Regions from separate parts of the Pseudomonas sp. LBUM1655 genome, predicted to be linked through region 4. Evidence: predicted binding sites of a transcription regulator. Region 4 holds the regulator's gene; each other region holds the start of a gene.

Region 1 (2,202 bases), 2.9 Mb from region 4:
AAACGACGCGTCAGATCACCTTCGCCCTGAGCGATGTCATCCAGCATGGCGACCATTTGCTTCAGCGGTCGGGCGATGCCGTGGCCCACCAGCCAGATCACCAGCAGGCCGATGCCGGCAATGATCAGGCCGACCATGGCCATGCCGAAGGTATCGGATTTGCGCTGGGCGTCGAGGTCAGCCTGCAGTTTCTGCAAGTCGGCCATCACCGCGTCGAGCGGCAGTTGCAGCATCAGCGTCCAGCGTGCGTCGGTCTGGCCGATACCGAACGGCAGGTACAGTTCGATCCGGCCCTTGTCCTTGTCGACGGAGTAGGTGACTTCGCCGCGCTTGAGATTGGCCATGTTGGCGATCTGCTCGGCGTCGAGAATGTCGCTGACCTTCTCGCCGAATTTGCTCGGGTCCTTGGTGTAGGCAACGATCCGCCCGTTGCTGCCGACCAGGGCCATTTGCCCGGCGCCGCTGTACAGCTTCTGGTTGGCCGCGAGGAGCATTTCCTGAATGAAGTTCACCGACAGGTCGGCGCCAACGATGCCCTGGAACGCGCCGTTGAGCATGATCGGTTCAATAAACGAGGCGAGCATGACGATCTTGTCGCCGACCTTGTAGGGCGCCGGATCGATCACGCAGGATTTTTTACTCTCTTTCGAGCACAGGTAGTACTCGCTGGCACGCACGCCGGTGGACAGGACTTTCTGGTCGTCGACGTCCACCAGTTTGTCCAGGCCCAGGGTGCCGTCGTCATTGCGGAACCACCATGGCAGGAAGCGCCCGTTGGCCGAATCGATACCGACTACGCTAGTGCCGACGTAGGCTGCGTCATTGTGGTCCAGAGCGTTTTTTTCCCAGCCGATGTAAGTACCCAGAATCTTCGGGTTCTTTTCGACGTTTTCCTTGATCAGGCTGATCAGTTGCTCACGGCTGACGGTCAGTCGCGGCTGGCCATCGGCACCCGGCGCGCCGAGCAGGGCATTGACCCGCACCAGCCCTCCGGCAATCAACAACGGCGCTTCGAGTTCGCGCTGGATCTGGCTGACCTGGGTCTGCGCCAGCGAAGTCAGGCGCTGTTCGATGACTTGCTCGAACTGGGCCTGGGTGCGCTGCTGCACCATCTCTTGGGTGCGGGCGCCGGAGAACAGCGCATATAACACCAGCGCGGCGACCACGCTGAGAACGATGGCGCCGGCCAGAGCGGCGACGGAAAACTGGATCGACTTGAACTTCATGGGAGCTCCGCACGCAAGAGGACGTCTGCGCTGTTGTATCGGCAGCGGGCAATAAGCCATGAGTGGTGCAAGGCGTGATCAGGCGGCGATGTCGCAAATGGATCGGTATGCGACGTAGTTGCCGGGGCTTGCCGGTCGCTGTGAATTTTTTACGACAGCGCGGTTGGGAAACTTCTGAAAGTCGGTGCAACACGTCCGTTGTATCTGGCGCCGATACAATTACCCGCCTACGATACGCGACAGGTTTTCAGGGAGCTTTTTAATGAACAAGACATTGGTTGTAAGTGCACTGAGCGCAGCGCTGTTGCTGGCCGGTTGTCAGTCGGTCAACACCACCAGCGGCGGCGCCGTGGGCGTGGAGCGCAAGCAGTACATGTTCAGCATGCTGTCCTCGCAAGAGGTCGACCAGATGTATGCCCAGTCGTATCAGAAGACCGTCGGCGAAGCATCGAGCAAAGGCGTGCTGGACAAGACTAGCCCTGAAGCCAAGCGTGTTCAGGCCATTGCCAACCGCCTGATCGCCCAGGCGCCGAATTTCCGTCCGGATGCCGCTCAGTGGAAATGGGAAGTCAATCTGATCAAGAGCGATGAGCTCAACGCCAACTGCGGCCCTGGCGGCAAGATCATTTTCTACACCGGGCTGATCGACAGCCTGAAACTGACCGACGATGAAATCGCCGCAGTCATGGGCCATGAAATCGCCCACGCCTTGCGCGAGCATGGTCGTGAAGCGATGTCCAAGGCATACGGTATGGAGATGGCCAAGCAGGGTGCGGGTGCTTTGTTTGGCTTGGGTCAGGACAGCCTGGCGCTGGCCGACACCGTGGCCAACTACGGCATGACCTTGCCTAACAGCCGTGCCAACGAAAACGAAGCCGACCTGATCGGGCTGGAACTGGCCGCCCGTGCCGGATACAACCCGAACGCGGCGATCACCCTGTGGAACAAGATGAGCAAGGCCTCGGAAGGTTCGCCA
Region 2 (2,202 bases), 1.2 Mb from region 4:
ACAATTGCTGCTCGACGGTGCGCGCCGATTCGCCCTTGTGGATAACCCGCAGTTCCCACTCTTCAAGCAATTGTGGATAGGTCAGTGCCAGCGGCCACAGCGGCGACAGAAACAGCAGGCTGCCCCAATGAATGTCCTGCCACAGCCGCGCCAGGCGACTGGCAAAAAAACCGTTGGCCTGTTGCGTGGCGTGCTGGCTGATCATTTGCAGTTGGCGCAAGGCCTTGGGGATTTGCATCTGCGGTTGAGCAGGCAGGCGCGCCAGCAGTTCTTCGGTGCGGGCCAGACCCAGACGGTTGATCGCAACTTCAAGATTTTCGGCCGGTGTGGCCATGGTGCCGTGGGTGTGACGATTCGCCTCACGGATGATGCTCAAGGCCAGCGCAGGGCTGTCCTGCATCAGGTCGGCGATGTCGCGCAGCGAGCTGCGATTGTCACGGATCGCCCGGCAAACCTTGTCGTGAGCCTCTTGCGGCACGGGCAGGCGCACGCTATCGAGCAGCTTGACCCAGCCGTCGAGGGTGGTCGGTTTTGCGTGTGGGACGTTCGTTTCATTAGCCATGTCTGGACGAGATCTTCACTGACTGTAGACGCGCCCGGCATGGGCTAAATTGGCTTTTCGCCTGAACTGGCTATAGTCTGGCGCAGTTTTGCCGATAAGTAGAAGAAGAGATTTTTTAACTTCCGAATATGACCTTGAACCCGACTTAAATAAGTACTTTCTACCTATGGCTAAAATTATCGGCATCATCGTCGTATTCGCGAGCGTGCTCGGCGGATACGTGCTCTCCCACGGCAAGATTGCCGCCCTGGTCCAGCCCTTCGAGGTGTTGATCATCGGTGGTGCGGCGCTGGGTGCATTCCTCCAGGCCAACCCCAGCTACATGACGATGCACGTGCTCAAGAAATCCCTGAGCATGTTCAGTTCGCGTTTCAGCCACACTTTTTATCTGGAAGTGTTGGGCCTGATCTACGAGATCCTCAACAAGAGCCGCCGCGAAGGCATGATGGCCATCGAAGGCGACATCGAAGACGCCGCCGCGAGTCCGATCTTCGCCAAGTACCCGGCAGTGCTCAAAGACGAACGCATGACCGCGTTCATCTGCGATTACCTGCGCATCATGTCCTCCGGCAACATGGCTCCGCACGAGCTGGAAGGCCTGTTCGACATGGAGCTTTACAGCCTTAAAGAAGACCTTGAGCACCCATCCCACGCAGTGAACGGCATTGCCGACGCCATGCCGGGTTTCGGTATCGTCGCGGCGGTACTGGGTATCGTGGTGACCATGGCGTCCTTGGGCGAAGGCGATCAGAAGTCGATTGGTCTGCACGTGGGTGCGGCACTGGTGGGTACCTTCTTCGGTATTCTCGCGGCCTACGGTTTCTTCGGCCCGTTGGCGCACTCGTTGGCTCACGATGCCAAGGAAGAACTGAATGTCTACGAAGCCATCAAAGCCTCGCTCGTGGCTTCGGCATCCGGCATGCCGCCATCGCTGGCGGTGGAGTTCGGTCGCAAGGTTCTGTACCCGGCTCACCGTCCAAGCTTTGCCGAGCTGGAACAAGCCGTTCGCGGTCGCTAAGTCATGGAAAATAATCAGCCGATTATCATCAAGCGCGTCAAGCGCATAGCCGGCGGGCATCACGGCGGGGCGTGGAAAATCGCCTTCGCCGACTTCGCCACGGCGATGATGGCGTTCTTCCTGGTGTTGTGGCTGCTGTCCACCGCAACGCCTGAGCAGAAGATCGCCATCGCCGGCTATTTCAAAGACCCGGTCGGCTTCTCCGAAAGCGGCACGCCGTACATCATCGATCTGGGCGGTACGCCGACCCTGGCGCCGGAAAACACTCTTAACCCTGAAGTGAAATCCCAGCCGCAACCGGACAAAGTCACGGTCGATGCCGAGCAAGTCGAAGGCATGGCCGAGATGGTCGAGAAGGAACGCCTGGAACTGCTCCTGCAAGAATTGCAGAACAAGGTCGACGAGAACCCGCAACTGCAGAAGTTCAAGGACCAGATCCTCTTCGAGATTACGCCGAACGGCTTGCGCATCCAGATCATGGACGCTGAGAACCGGCCGATGTTCGACTCGGGTTCTGCACGTTTGAAGCCGTACTTCGAAGACATCCTGCTGGCCATGGCCGACACCATCAAAGCGGTGCCGAACAAGATCAGCATCAGCGGTCACACCGATGCCAAGCCTT
Region 3 (2,202 bases), 2.0 Mb from region 4:
GTTGAACGCGCGGGACAGTTGACCGATTTCGTCGTTGCTCGACACGTTCAGACGCACGCTCAGATCCCCGGCGCCCAAGGCTTCGGCCTGACGCACCAGATCACTCAACGGTGCCAATTTGCTTCGCAGCAACCACACCACCGAACCGACCGCCAACAGCATCGCCAGCAAACTGCCGATGGCCAGTTGCGTACCCACGCTCCAGGTCACCGCACGGATTTCGGCTTTCGGCATGCTCGCCACGACCGCCCACGGCCCACCGTCGAACGGCACCGAAACGCTGTAGAAATCTTCAGCCTTGTCGCTCCAGAACTGGCCTTTGCCCGGGGTTTTGGCCAGGCCGCCAATCACCGTAACCGCCTGATCCAATGCTTGTACGCCCGCCGGGGCAACCAGCCATTTGTTTTGCTCATCCAGCAGCGCCAACGAGCCGGTCTGGCCGATACGGAAGCGCTTGAGGTTGTCGAACTGGGCGTTCTGCGCGTCGGTGTAGTCGAAGCCGACAAACAGCACCGCGATCACCTTGCCGCTGCTATCACGCACCGGGGTGTATTGAGTCATGTAGGAACGATCAAACAACAGGGCGCGACCGACATAACCCTGGCCCGCCATCAATTTCGCATAGGCCGGGTGAGCGTGATCAAGCAAGGTGCCGATGGCGCGAGTACCGTCCTGTTTGGTCAGGGAGGTGCTGACACGGACAAAGTCTTCGCCACTGCGCACGAACAGCGTGGCGACACCAGCAGTCATCTGCTTGAACTCGTCGACTTCCTTGAAGTTGTTGTTCAGCACTTCGCTGCCCAGGTGCAGGCCCGGTGTCTGGGTGCCTGCCACGCTCACGGGCTCACTCGGGTGAATGCTCAAACCTGCGCTGAAGCGCTTCTCGAACAGCCCGCTCAGGCGCTGGGTGCTTTCACGCAGCGTACCGTGGAAGGTGCTCAGTTGGTCGGCGAGCAGACGCGCCTCACTGGCCAAGTGCTCTTCACGGGTGGCGAGGTTGGCTGTATCCAGCGAACGCAGGGCGAACACCGTACTGCCGCTGATGACAATCGCCAGTATCACGGCGAGCGCGAGACCCAGCTGTGAGGCGATCCGAGCGCGAGGTTGAGACATGGACAGCTCCTGGCCGAACTTGCCGATCCTCCTTGATCGCAGCTCGGATAATTTTCTAATGGGGGTGAATCCTGGATACCGGCACGACGGTTCCACATGCACGTATTCGGCGGCAAAACCGAATACTTGAGCGAACAGCAGGGTTATGGCACAAGGCCGGCATTGTGACGGCTCGATCGTTTCAGCTCAAGCGCGTGACGGCCGGCAGCGCCATGGCGCGGACTTCGCCTTGCAGGAAGTCACTGAGGCGGCGCAAACGTTCACCTCCCGGCCGGGTTTTTGGCCACACCAGATAATAATTCAGTCCACTGGCGACGGCGGTGGGCCACGGCAGACTCAAACGTCCCTGCGCGACATCCTCGGCGACCATCAACAGATCGCCCATCGACACGCCGTAACCGCGCGCCGCTGCAATCATCCCCAACTCCAGCGTATCGAACACCTGGCCGCCCTTGAGCGACACCTGATCAGAAAGCCCCATATGCTCCAGCCAACTGCGCCAATCACGGCGATCCGGAGTGGGATGGAGCAATTCGGCGGACGCCAGACGCGCCACGTCCCATGGCTGGTCATTCAGCAGGTTGGGCGCGCCCACCGGGATCAGCTCTTCGGGAAACAGCAGGCTGGCCTCCCAGTCCGGCGGAAAATGGCCGTCGCTGAGTAACACGGCGCAGTCAAAGGGCTCATCGTTGAAGTCCACCGAGTCCACGTCCATCCAGGCACTGGTCAATTGCACTTCGTTACCCGGCTGCAAATGACGAAAGCGACTGAGGCGCGCCAGCAGCCAGCGCATGGTCAGAGTCGACGGGGCTTTCATGCGCAGGATGTCGTCCTCTGCGCGCAAGGTGTTGCAGGCGCGCTCAAGGGCAGTGAAGCCTTCACGGATGCCCGGCAGCAGCATGCGCGCCGACTCGGTGAGTTGCAGATTGCGCCCGCTGCGGTGAAACAAGCGGCAGGCGAAATGTTCCTCTAGCGTACGAATGTGCCGGCTCACCGCGCTCTGGGTGATCGACAGCTCCTCGGCCGCGCGAGTGAACGAACTGTGCCGCGCCGCCGCTTCAAATGCGCGCAGGGCATACAAAGGAGGAA
Region 4 (2,202 bases):
CACCTCAGCCCGGCGCAACATGCCGGTCTGATTCAGGCCTTCAGTGACATCGGCGACAATCTCGACGTTTTGGTGATCGACACCGCTGCGGGTATTGGTGACTCGGTAGTCAGTTTTGTTCGCGCCGCGCAAGAAGTGTTGCTGGTGGTCTGCGACGAGCCGACCTCGATCACTGACGCTTACGCCCTGATCAAGTTGCTCAATCGCGATTACGGCATGAACCGCTTCCGCGTCCTGGCCAACATGGCCCAGAGCCCGCAAGAAGGTCGCAACCTGTTCGCCAAATTGACCAAGGTCACGGATCGTTTTCTTGACGTGGCCCTACAATACGTCGGCGCCGTGCCTTACGACGAAAGCGTGCGCAAGGCGGTGCAGAAGCAGCGTGCGGTCTATGAAGCCTTTCCGCGCTCCAAGTGCGCGCTGGCGTTCAAGGCGATCGCCCAGAAGGTCGACACCTGGCCGCTGCCTGCCAACCCGCGCGGCCACCTTGAGTTTTTCGTCGAACGCCTCGTGCAGCAAACGGCAGGGCCTGTGCTATGACCGCCAGCGGTATGAATTACTACAAGAAGTCGGCACGTGACGCGCAGTACGAATTGATCGAGCGTTACGCGCCACTGGTAAAACGCATTGCCTATCACCTGCTGGCGCGATTGCCGGCGAGTGTGCAGGTCGAGGATCTGATCCAGGCCGGGATGATCGGTCTGCTCGAAGTCTCGACCAAATATGACGCCAGCAAAGGCGCCAGTTTCGAAACGTACGCGGGCATTCGAATCCGCGGCGCGATGCTCGACGAAGTGCGCAAAGGGGACTGGGCGCCACGCTCGGTTCACCGCAACACCCGTATGGTCAGTGACGCGATTCGTGCAATTGAAGCTAAAACCGGCCGTGATGCTAAAGATCACGAGGTTGCGGCCGAACTCCAATTGAGTCTCGACGATTACTACGGGATTTTGAATGACACCCTGGGCAGCCGCTTGTTCAGTTTCGACGACCTGTTGCAGGACGGCGAACACGAAGGGCTGCACGAGGATGGCGCCAGTGCTCATCTTGAGCCGTCACGCGATCTGGAAGATGAACGCTTCCAGGCAGCGCTGGCGGACGCGATTGCCAATTTGCCGGAGCGTGAGCGACTGGTGTTGGCGCTGTACTACGACGAAGAGCTGAACCTCAAGGAGATCGGTGAAGTCCTTGGCGTCAGTGAATCGCGGGTCAGCCAGTTACACAGCCAGTGCGCGGCCCGTTTGCGGGGGCGTTTGGGGGAGTGGCGAGCGCGCTGAAGGCAGTGTGGGGACACTGCGAACGAGGCTGGTGCGGTGATAAACGGCACCGGTCTTGCTCTGTTGTGCTCCAGACAGTCTTCGAGTGCTGCGCCGATTGATTGAAGTGGCGCGTCCAGGTGCTGGGCGCGTTTAAGACTGCTTGGAGGTCGAATTGAACAAAGACATGAAAATCCTCATCGTTGATGACTTCTCAACGATGCGGCGGATCATCAAGAACCTGCTGCGGGATCTTGGGTTCACCAACACCGTAGAGGCCGACGATGGCGTCACCGCCATTCCGGTACTCAACAGCGGCAGCATCGACTTTCTGGTAACGGACTGGAACATGCCGGGCATGACCGGTATCGATCTGCTGCGTCACGTGCGTGCCGATGAAAAACTCAAGCACCTGCCAGTGCTGATGGTGACCGCTGAAGCCAAGCGCGAGCAAATCATCGAGGCCGCTCAGGCCGGTGTGAACGGCTACGTGGTCAAACCTTTCACGGCTCAGGCGTTGAAAGACAAAATCGAGAAGATTTTCGAACGCATCGGCTGATGACGCGCGGGGGAGCTATGGAGCATAACGAATCTTCACAGGGCGATTTTGAATCGACCCTGAAAAAACACGCGGTCGAACTGGTCGAGAGCCTTGAAAAAGGCAGGTTCGGCGACGCTGTGCAACTGATCCATGAGCTCAATCAGACCCGTGACCGCGGCCTGTATCAGGAAGTGGGCAAGCTCACACGCGAACTGCACAGTGCGATCGTCAACTTCCAGATCGATCCGCACATGCCGCAGGCCGAGGAAGTGTCGCAAATCACCGACGCCACCGAACGCCTGGGCTATGTGGTCAAGCTGACAGAAGCCGCGGCCAACCGCACCATGGATCTGGTGGAAAGCGCCACGCCGGTGGTCAATGGTCTGGCTGAAGAAGCCCAGGCCT

What was found. Region 4 encodes FliA, which starts transcription of late flagellar genes. Its sites were predicted from a motif close to CTAAAGTTTNNNNNNNNNNNGCCGNTAA; they were not measured.
Region 1: the regulator FliA is predicted to act here: its motif matches at 1,262-1,289, upstream of ACA074_RS23160 (methyl-accepting chemotaxis protein).
Region 2: the regulator FliA is predicted to act here: its motif matches at 633-660, upstream of motA (flagellar motor stator protein MotA).
Region 3: the regulator FliA is predicted to act here: its motif matches at 1,217-1,244, upstream of ACA074_RS27340 (methyl-accepting chemotaxis protein).

Annotation. Positions count from the first base shown of each region.
Region 1 is NZ_CP166801.1:5,183,938-5,186,139, reverse strand. It holds gene ACA074_RS23160 (methyl-accepting chemotaxis protein) at 1-1,226, opposite strand, end outside; gene ACA074_RS23155 (M48 family metallopeptidase) at 1,489-2,202, shown strand, end outside.
Region 2 is NZ_CP166801.1:588,789-590,990, forward strand. It holds gene ACA074_RS02605 (HDOD domain-containing protein) at 1-562, opposite strand, end outside; gene motA (flagellar motor stator protein MotA) at 729-1,580, shown strand; gene motB (flagellar motor protein MotB) at 1,584-2,202, shown strand, end outside.
Region 3 is NZ_CP166801.1:6,054,841-6,057,042, forward strand. It holds gene ACA074_RS27340 (methyl-accepting chemotaxis protein) at 1-1,113, opposite strand, end outside; gene ACA074_RS27345 (LysR substrate-binding domain-containing protein) at 1,295-2,202, opposite strand, start outside.
Region 4 is NZ_CP166801.1:1,783,184-1,785,385, forward strand. It holds gene fleN (flagellar synthesis regulator FleN) at 1-540, shown strand, start outside; gene fliA (RNA polymerase sigma factor FliA) at 537-1,277, shown strand; gene ACA074_RS07995 (chemotaxis response regulator CheY) at 1,444-1,815, shown strand; gene ACA074_RS08000 (protein phosphatase CheZ) at 1,833-2,202, shown strand, end outside.